3 regions of the Paenibacillus sp. J22FR5 genome follow, and region 2 is predicted to be linked to each of the others. Evidence: riboswitches for the same ligand, from Rfam matches in the RefSeq annotation. Region 2 holds a riboswitch; each other region holds the start of a gene.

Region 1 (3,273 bases), on a different contig from region 2:
ATCGTTTGGTTCGAAATCGAAACTAAGAACGACACGAACGCACCGAGAAATGCTTGCATCACGACACCCGATAGAATCAGCGTCTCCATCTTCAGCTTCCCTTCAATCATGGCTAGCTTTAGGACCAAGAACAAGGAAATAAGCCCCGTCATGAAAGCCACAATCGGGATGGACCATTGCCCGAACCAAGCCACTTGAAGCCCGAAATAAATGAGAAAAGCAGCCCCTACAGAAGCTCCTGAGGATACGCCAAGTGAGTACGGATCGGCCAGCGGATTACGCAGGACGCCTTGGAAACCAGCCCCAGCTAAGGAGAGTACAGCCCCAACAAGAACACCTAGTAATACACGAGGAATTCGCACTTTATTCATAATTTGTTCGGAGGATTGCGGCCAATTTACCTCGATGTGATTTCCTAACCAAGGAAGATGCTTACCCAATATCCCTACAATGTGCGAAATAGGAAGATGGGCCGTACCGATGGATAAACTCACCACAATAGAAAGAAGAAGGAGTATAACTCCTACTCCTCCCCCTAGCAATAATTTTCTTTTCATTATTTCACCAATTCAGGATAGATACCTTTCGCCATTTCCAGAAGTCCATCCGTCAATCTCGGACCTGGGCGACTTAGCGAGTTTTGGTCGAGACCTACCACACGTTTATTTTTGACAGCGTCAATCGCATCCCAACCACCGCGCATACGTATAATCTCTTCCAACGGTTTTTTGCTCTTCGTATCAACAACCCCGTTAGCAAACAGGATTACGTTCGGATTCTGCTGAATGATTTTCTCTTCACTAATTTCATACCAGCCTGCTTTATCGGCAGCAACGTTAATACCACCAGAGAGCGTAATTAATTCATCCATGAACTCTCCGCTTCCCACTGTCCAGCCTGGTGCAAATTCGATGTACACTTTTTTCTTGTTCTCTTGCTTCACATCTTTCACGGCATCGACAACCTTCTTACGATCCGCTTTCATTTTGGTCACAACTTTTTCAGCCTGCTCCTGATGATCGGTAATGAGACCGAATGTTTGAATATTGGTAATCGCATCATCTAATGTTTTCGGCTCTACTTTAAACACATTAATGTTCATCGCACGAAGTTTCTCAACCGATTCTGCATTCATGGATACACCTGTGAAAACAAGATTTGCATTGGAAGCAATGACAGCCTCTAGGTTTGGTTTCGTGATGCTGCCTAGCTTCGGTTTCGTTTTCGCCTCTTCTGGATAATCATCGTAATCAGACACACCCACGATATTCGCATCTAGCCCAATTGCAAACAGTGCTTCTGTCTCAGACGGTGAAACGGATGCAATCCGTTCAGGCGCTTTGTCAAACGTAAACTCTTTGCCTGTCGCATCCTTCACTTTCAAAGGATACGTTGTTTTCTTTGCTGCAGCAGGAGCCGTCGTTGCCGTTGTCGTTGGCGCCTTCGTCCCCTCGCCACCAAGTTTCGATGGATCCGAAATTTCTGCATCCTTTTTACCACATGCTGCTAAGGAAATGGCTGTTGCTACTGCTACCGTTAGAATAAGACCCTTTTTGACCAAACTTTGTTTCATCGACGGAACCCTCTTTCTGACCTTTTGATTTTCGATTGATTAATTCCAACAAAAAAATCTCCCTGTTCACTAGGAACGAAGGAGACGATAAATCGCGGTATTGGGCAACGAACTTAGCTACGCTGCTTCCTGATTTAACGCGATCCTTTTCCTCGAAGGATGTTGTAACGGCACCTTAGGCAGGTATCCTGACTCTCCAGCCATTCGCATGGTTGAATTACAGTGGCGGGACCGCGCCGGACTTGAACCGGCTTCCCTTTTAACTTCTAAACTTCTATTCCGAAGCTTAGCAGCACCTTTGGTTGCATAGTATACGATCAATCTATTTGTCGATTATAGACGTTCTCTTACTTTTGTGCAATGACTTTGAGAACTTTCAAAGCCTCGTCCATTTTCGGAGCATTCTGAGGAACGAATGCGAATAAACCTTTACCTTCAAATCCTTGCTCTTTCATCCATTTATTCCCTGCTAACGGAATGCCGTACAAATGCTTCTCCGCTGCTTTTCCTTCTTCCTTGATTTCGATTACCCCATCAGGATAATCTGCAGGATTGATTGTGTTGTCTAACGAAACGAATCCCGCTTGATTACTCAAGCCTTTGAACTGTTCTTCTCCCAGGATGAAAATACCGTTACCGCCAGCAGCCAGCTCAACAATCATTTTTTCCAAAGAAAAAATAGGGGATGTATTCAGCTTTACGGTAGGCATTTCCCCAACCTTAGCTTTTAAAGATACTTCCATTTTCTCTGCCGCTTCACTAGGAAAACCATTGGGGCCCATAATAAATACGGATACATCTGCTTTAGGTCCACCGCAAGCTGTTAGAGTCAGCATCATTCCTAGCAATACAACGAATAGCCATTTCGCCTTCATGTATGTAAATCCCTCCGTCGTGTACTCTCTATTTATCGATAGTCGCCAGAAAAGTCGGTTTTCACCGACTTTTCTTTCCTAATGTCATATATTCATTTATTTTTTGATCCAGCATCGTGCTTAATTCAACAACTGCATCAGAAGTCATTTCTCGTCCTTCCATGACCATCTGTTCCATTTTCCGTCTTAATGTATGAATCTCTTCTTCCAGTAAAGTTAGGGAATTTTGCTTTTTGGCATGTCTGGTCAGCCAACGCGGCCCAAACTCTTGTTCGCGAATTTGAAATTGCTTTTGAAAGCTAGTAAGCTGATATTCCATAAAAGCCATGCTCATCCCTCCTTACTCTAAGAATACCAGTTTTCGTCTACTATGAACATATGAATTTAGAAGATTCTTATAATTTCCTCAAGAAATTACCGATTCTCTCTAAAGCTTCATTGAGCTGGGAAACACTATAAGCATAAGAGCACCGCAAGAAGCCTTCTCCTCCAAGTCCAAACACATCTCCAGGCACTGCAGCAACCTTAGATTCGTACAAGAGACGCTGTGCAAATTCATCGGAAGTTAAGCCCGTAGCAACAATACTTGGGAACGCATAGAATGCACCTTGTGGTTCATGGCATTCAAGTCCTACCTCACGGAAGCCTTTGACAACCAATCGTCTCCGTTGATTATAGGATTCTATCATACGATCCTTCTCTTCAAGTCCATTCGTCAACGCCTCATGAGCAGCGACTTGACCCATGACAGGTGCACACATCACCGTATACTGGTGAATTTTGGTCATAGCCGAGATCAGTTCCCTGTGACCGCAGGCATAGCCC
Region 2 (3,273 bases):
CATTCGGATGTCCTTCATGCTTATAACGGTCAACAATTCGTTCAATAACGCCTACAATATCCTCCGGTTCAATTCCTTCCGCAACAGGCTGGGCCGTGTGCGCGTTTCTTCCCACGGTTTTACCGCCTAAGAACAAGTCAAACTTTTCCTTGCGATATACAATGCCGATATCTTCACTAACAGCGTTATAGCAAGCCATTCCACATCCATTAAAGCCAATTTTTAATTCTTTGGGAACATTCATTCCACCAATCATCTCATTGATCTTCTCCGCATAGGGGAGCGATTCAACCTTTTCTAGATTACAAAAGTCGCAAGCCTTCAACTGAACAACATCTCCTATAGGTGATAAAATGAAGCCCTCGTTCGTCAGTCTACTGGTAATATGATCCGGCTCTGCAACAGCGACACGAACAATTAATTGATGATGCGGTGTATATTCAATGTCGCCTTTATCCCCAACGATTTCAGCTAGTAAAGCCATTTGTTTGGCAGTAAATTTCTTATTGGCTAACCCCGGACTTACCGCAAACTCAAAAATTGCTTCTTGCTTATACGATGGCTGCATGAGCTCGATTGGAGAGTTCCGCTCTGTTATCCCTTTGGATAAGCTAACTAAATGTAAGGCTTCCATAGCAAATGAGTGAGGATTCGGTATTCCAACTGGCTTCACCGGTTCAGATTTTTCTATACGATCGAACTCATCTTCATACAGCTCATGGTCAGTCTCATCTTCTTCTTTCCACTGTTCTAAAGCCCAAGGCTCCGCCTCCGTTTGCAAGCGTTGATGTGGTCTTAAGCGCTGCACATCCGAATCCAAAGTGTATTTTCTTTGATAACCACGCGGTGTAATCATAAGGCCTTCATATATCATCGTGGTCGAGTTGCCTATAATGACTGTAGTTAACATGCCAATATCATGATCGAGCATATTCTGTAACGTTGTAATCACCACTTGCTCACGATCGCGATAAGCGCTTTTTACAATACCTACAGGCGTATCTGGAGATCGGTACTTAAGAAGAATTTGCTGCGACTCCACAATTTGTCTTGTTCTTCTACCGCTTCGCGGATTATAGAGCGCAATGACAAAATCAGCTTGTCCTGCAGCCTCCACTCGTTTGGCTATCTGCGTCCATGGCGTCAAATGATCACTCAAGCTAATCGTACAAGAATCATGCATAATGGGCGCTCCTAATAGAGAGGCAGTCGAATTAATGGCAGAAATACCTGGAACGATTTCTACCTCCACACCATCTGTACGCGACCATCCCTTGCCTATTAAGACTTCATAGACTAACCCGGCCATGCCATAAACTCCTGCATCCCCGCTGGAAATTACCGCTACCTTTTTGCCTGCTTCCGCCTGTCGAACGGCTTCTTGGGCGCGGCTAACCTCCTCTGTCATTCCTGTACGGACAATCGATTGACTGGTAAGTAGATCTGCAATCAAATCTACGTAAGTGTTGTACCCGATTACAACCTCACTTTCCTGAATGGCCTCGCGCGCGCGTTTGGTAATATGTTCGAAGCTGCCGGGTCCAAAACCGATAATTAATAATTTCCCTCTCATTCTCGTCCACTCCTTTTTACACTATATTCAAAGCAGGGCAAACAAAAAACACCTCTAACAAAAAAAATGTTAGAGGTGCCTGACATTAAAATCTATATGATGGAATGGCAACTTCATCCAATATGCCAAACTCATTTTAGAAAATAAAGGGAGCTTCTAACACTCCCTAAATCCACGTAGGTCAATTGTGTTGTCAAAATAGGCAGGTCTCCTGACTTAGAATATCTCTTCTGGTGTCTTCCCAAGTTTTCCTCAGTGACATAAAAACCAGAAGAGTGCCAATTAATTTTAGCATTCCTTACAGTGGCGGGTCCGTGACGGCATTTCACCGAACTTCCCTTTTAACTAGACTAATACATAGTCCAGAACCTATTTCCATAAAAATATTTAGTTTTTCTTGATGATACCATTACTGAAAACTCTTTGTCCAATTAATTTATTGTATAGTTTTGCACACAAATCAAGCTAGGCGTTCGCCTTCGCACATTGATTTCAAGTGATTATTAAGTTAATGCGTGGGATTTCTTCCTAGCGCGTAGCGTGACAAATACAAAACAAAGTAGTAAGAATAAAAAGATTCCAATTCCTATGATTTCAAAATCAATTTCGGCCCAAGGGTTGAAATATGTAAAAGCTTCATATAACGAAACACCATACGCAAGAACTACTATAACCCACCCGAATAATCTTGAAGCCGCTTGCCCAAGTTTCCCTGAGTGATGAACCATTCGATATGCAATCAACGAATCCAAGGTATCCGTTAGCATCATCCCAATCATGAAAACAATTCCCAAAATGACAGGCATATATTCGACTTTATTACCCGCAGCAAGTGCCCAAACGGATGTCTGACTGATCGTTTCAGCGGCTAATGCGAAAATCGCACCAACTAAAATAATTAAAAATGGATTTGTTGTTCCTTTGGAAACTTTTGCAATAAAATTTCCTCTATATCCTTTAACTTGAAAATCTTCATTTTTATGCTTAGAACGCAAGAGATTATAGATATTTATAGTTCCAATGGTAAAAAGTGAAAGTACAGAAATCCATGTTGCAACCGTATCGAAATAACCCGGTAATTCAAAATCCTTGATAAACATACCCAAAACAATTGCCATACTAGCTACTACTGCTCCATGGCCAAATGAAAATAAGGTACCTACCCAGCGAGCAATAGGACTTCCCATCCGCCAATTATACCGCGTCTGTCCATCAATAAAAGCTAAATGATCCGCGTCTAAACCATGACGTAGACCCAAAACAAAAACAAGAAGTATAAGTGAAACAGTTGACATTGATGATTACCTCTTTCGTTTTCAAATTTATTGCAATTAATGCACAAAAAAAGCCCCGACGACCTCTAAGGTTTCGGGACTTACTTATGGGAACGGTAATAAATGACAAGTTAAGAAGAGCTAAACTGCCAGTTCATTTTTCGTCACCACTCCTTTTCTCCGAAGGCGTATTTGGTGTGCTCGACTAGGTAGGTCTTCTGGCTTCCGTTTCATTGCACTCCCTCTGCCTTCCCCAGACTTAATTCTGAGTGACATATAAAGAAGGAGGCTCCTCGGTTACAGCGGCGGGACCGCTCGGGAGTTACACCCGATTCCCTGTTATGCCTTGCTCACGCAAGGGCACCTAGTGAGATAGATATGAAATTTTCTTTAATTATAATTCTCTACTTCAAAATTAAATCCTTT
Region 3 (3,273 bases), on a different contig from region 2:
TACGTAATGGAAAATCCTCCGCGGTAAGCGGGGTTTCATCAATTTCGACGAGCACGGTTTTACCGTTTTTGGGAAACTCAATATACCCATGCTCCCCCATCTGTTTAAGCGTCTGCAGTGCTTTGAATTGCAGATGCGGGTGTCTGGCCCTTTCACAAAGCCAGGTCTTTACGAATTGGCTCACCTCGGGTTGCTCAATATAAGCAAGCTGTTCCAAGGCGCTAACTTGTCCTTCCAATGTTCCTTCTTGAAGCATCTTTTGCAACTTCATCACAAAAGCTCCATCATCTGAGGCTGCCTTTTCATGAATGTACTGCCGCAATAAGGCGGATTCTTCCTCTGAATCCTTCTCGTCTGCCTCTGTAGATGGAAACATCGTTTCTGGAAACATTGTGAGCAACCAATGTCGCAAGGCTTCCCATTGCTCGGATTTATTCGTGTCGACAGTGGGAAACTGCAGGAGATAAGTAAGCATCTCAAGTGCTTCTTTATATTGCTCGGAGCGTAACAGCTTCGTTAGCTCGTCTTCATAAAACTTTTCTGTTTTAGGAAAAAGGATGACATTATCCAAAGTAGGGTCTGACATAGGGATCACCTCTGTTCGTGGTCTCGCTTGTGACAGTTTACTCCATCGACCAAATGAATGCAAAAATAAATATTCAAAGAAGTGTTGACTTCCTACAAATCGATATGATATTATAACTCTTGCTTCGCCAAACGGATCACGTCCATGCGGTAAGAAGTGACCTATGTCTCAGTAGCTCAGCTGGATAGAGCACACGCCTTCTAAGCGTGCGGTCGGGGGTTCGAATCCCTCCTGGGACGTCAAGCAAGAGGAAAGACCGCGAGAAATCGCGGTCTTTTTTTCATTTCCAGAACATTAAAAAACAAAAGTCTTTGCATGATCTGCGATATCATGTATAGTATTCATCAATTGCATATTGTGGGAATAGGTGCTCTTGTTTAGCCAAATAAACGAGAGCTTAAAAGGGAAGTTCGGTGTAATACCGACGCGGTCCCGCCACTGTAACAGAGGAGTCGACGCTTGAGGTGCCACTGATCGAAGGATCGGGAAGGCTAGTGTTTGACGAGGATTCTGGAGCCAGGAGACCTGCCTAATTCTGACAGCACTGTTTTTACCTACGGGAGATAGGGAGGTGTTAGAGATCATAAACACTGTATACACATACACAGGGTATCTTTAACCTTTTTTATTAAGGTTAGGGATGCCCTTTTTTGATTTCCGGAGGTCGTAAACAACAAAATTTGAGGAGGATTACAACATGTGCGCATTAATGAGCAGTAATTTAGGATATCCAAGAATTGGTGAAATCGTGAGTGGAAGAAAGCCTTAGAAGCTTTCTGGGCAGGCAAATTGGATGAAAGCGAGTTTTCAAAGCAAATTGAAGACATCCGTCTTCATAACCTGCGCCTGCAGCAGCAAAAAGGGATTGACCTTATCCCTGTCGGCGACTTCTCCTTGTACGATCACGTTCTAGACACGTCTACTATGTTTGGACTAGTTCCAAACCGTTTCCTTTACGCAGGCGGCGAAGTACCTCTTGCAACGTACTATGCGATGGCTCGCGGCAGCCAAGGGGCGACGGCTTGTGAAATGACGAAATGGTTTAACACCAACTATCATTACATTGTTCCTGAATTACAAGACGCACGGCCGGAACTGACGATCAACAAGCCACTAGAAGCCTATCGGGAGGCAAAGCAGAAGCTTGGCATTCAAGGCAAGCCTGTCATTCTCGGCTTATTTACTTTCCTTAAGTTGGGCAAGGGTTATAAAGCTGAGGAAATCGACCGTCTTATTGCGTTGTTCCTCCCGCTCTATGTACGTATTTTGACAGAATTGGCTGCTGAAGGTGTGGAATGGGTACAAATCGATGAACCAATTCTCGTACAGTCATTGAATCCAGCTGATTTCGATCGCGTTAAGTCTATCTACAGATGCGGATGTCATCTCAATCGAAACATCTAGAAGTCATGGGGAGCTGATTCACAGCTTCGAGGAGCATACGTATGATCAAGGAATCGGGCTTGGTGTCTATGACATTCACAGTCCGCGCGTCCCTTCCGTAACGGAAATGGTTGAAATGATTGAGCGTGCACTTCAGGTGCTAGAGCCTGAGCTATTCTGGATCAATCCAGACTGTGGTTTGAAAACGCGAGGCAAGGAAGAGACCATTGCCGCTCTACGCGTTATGGTCGAGGCTGCTAAGCTATTCCGACCAAGCAGAAGCGAGCTCATCCCTTCCTAAGGTTAGACGAAGAGAAACACCCCTGCCTTATTCCCAGCAAGGGTGCTCGACTACCGTCATTTTACACGGATGGTCTGTTTGGTTGATGGTGACCTGGTTCTGTTGAATCCAGATTCGATTGAATACGAGATGATTGCTTCGAGTGATCGATTGCGCTTTGCGTTTTCTGATTCATATTTTTCTTTTTACCCATGGTAAGCAACTCCTTCTATTTATAGAGTGAACGCCACATTAGTATGGAGGGTTTCGGCACCCAATATGCTGGTTATCTTCTCCAACTTAGTGGGGCTGTCTGAAAAACAAAAAGCCTGTAGGAATCTCTCCCTACAGGCTTTTGCTCATGCCATAAGACGTTAGTGCATCTTGTGAGGCAAGTTCTTGCCTGTCTGACCGTCACCTTGAGTCCTTTTATTCTTCTCGGCTTTCCTCTGCTTCTCATGCAGCTTGCTAATGAAATGACTATCCATGAGCACTCGCCTCCTGAAGAAAGAATGGCATTACCCTTTTAGAATGTCACGGAAGCCCGAAATTTAATCACCTTCGTCACAAAAACCACGTCCTGCTTGCTCCTACCTCTTTCTGGACAGACATTTAATACCTTCCATTTGCATACCCTTTATCATTATGCTCTCTCCAAAAGAAAGGAAGGAACGTCTATGTGCGGAATAACGGGTTGGATAGATTGGCGGAAAGACTTGACCGGGTACCCGTCCATTCTAGAAAATATGACGGAAACGCTCCATCTGCGTGGACCTGATGCCTCAGGTACCTGGATTTCACAGCATTGTGCCCTTGGACACCGACGCCTTAGTGTTATGGATCCTGAGAACGGCGCTCAGCCGATGGTCCGCAAACAAGGCGACTATACGTATACCATCGTATATAATGGCGAACTCTATAACGCTCCAGAGTTAAAAAAAGAGCTCGAGACTCGCGGTCATCACTTCCGCACGAATTGTGATACCGAAGTGCTGCTGGTTGCTTTTATCGAGTGGGGAAATTC

The links. Region 2 has a riboswitch for cobalamin ahead of cobJ (precorrin-3B C(17)-methyltransferase). Riboswitches for the same ligand answer to the same signal wherever they lie in the genome.
Region 1: it holds a riboswitch for cobalamin, as region 2 does, so the genes downstream of both, AC58P7_RS20980 (ABC transporter substrate-binding protein) here and cobJ (precorrin-3B C(17)-methyltransferase) in region 2, are expected to answer to the same signal.
Region 3: it holds a riboswitch for cobalamin, as region 2 does, so the genes downstream of both, AC58P7_RS16560 (uroporphyrinogen decarboxylase/cobalamine-independent methonine synthase family protein) here and cobJ (precorrin-3B C(17)-methyltransferase) in region 2, are expected to answer to the same signal.

What each region holds. Positions count from the first base shown of each region.
Region 1 covers NZ_JCAUAN010000018.1:21,643-24,915, forward strand. The annotation lists gene AC58P7_RS20975 (FecCD family ABC transporter permease) at 1-557, opposite strand, end outside; gene AC58P7_RS20980 (ABC transporter substrate-binding protein) at 557-1,573, opposite strand; cobalamin riboswitch at 1,735-1,888, opposite strand; gene AC58P7_RS20985 (hypothetical protein) at 1,921-2,448, opposite strand; gene AC58P7_RS20990 (aspartyl-phosphate phosphatase Spo0E family protein) at 2,510-2,776, opposite strand; gene AC58P7_RS20995 (aminotransferase class I/II-fold pyridoxal phosphate-dependent enzyme) at 2,844-3,273, opposite strand, start outside.
Region 2 covers NZ_JCAUAN010000013.1:39,342-42,614, reverse strand. The annotation lists gene cobJ (precorrin-3B C(17)-methyltransferase) at 1-1,573, opposite strand, end outside; cobalamin riboswitch at 1,758-1,961, opposite strand; gene AC58P7_RS17715 (HoxN/HupN/NixA family nickel/cobalt transporter) at 2,077-2,868, opposite strand; cobalamin riboswitch at 3,039-3,230, opposite strand; gene AC58P7_RS17710 (isocitrate lyase/PEP mutase family protein) at 3,252-3,273, opposite strand, start outside.
Region 3 covers NZ_JCAUAN010000011.1:136,517-139,789, forward strand. The annotation lists gene AC58P7_RS16550 (hypothetical protein) at 1-586, opposite strand, end outside; tRNA gene AC58P7_RS16555 (tRNA-Arg) at 752-825, shown strand; cobalamin riboswitch at 935-1,134, shown strand; partial or broken gene AC58P7_RS16560 (uroporphyrinogen decarboxylase/cobalamine-independent methonine synthase family protein) at 1,284-1,957, shown strand; gene AC58P7_RS16565 (hypothetical protein) at 2,007-2,270, shown strand; gene AC58P7_RS16570 (hypothetical protein) at 2,332-2,463, opposite strand; gene AC58P7_RS16575 (DUF4023 family protein) at 2,624-2,737, opposite strand; gene asnB (asparagine synthase (glutamine-hydrolyzing)) at 2,927-3,273, shown strand, end outside.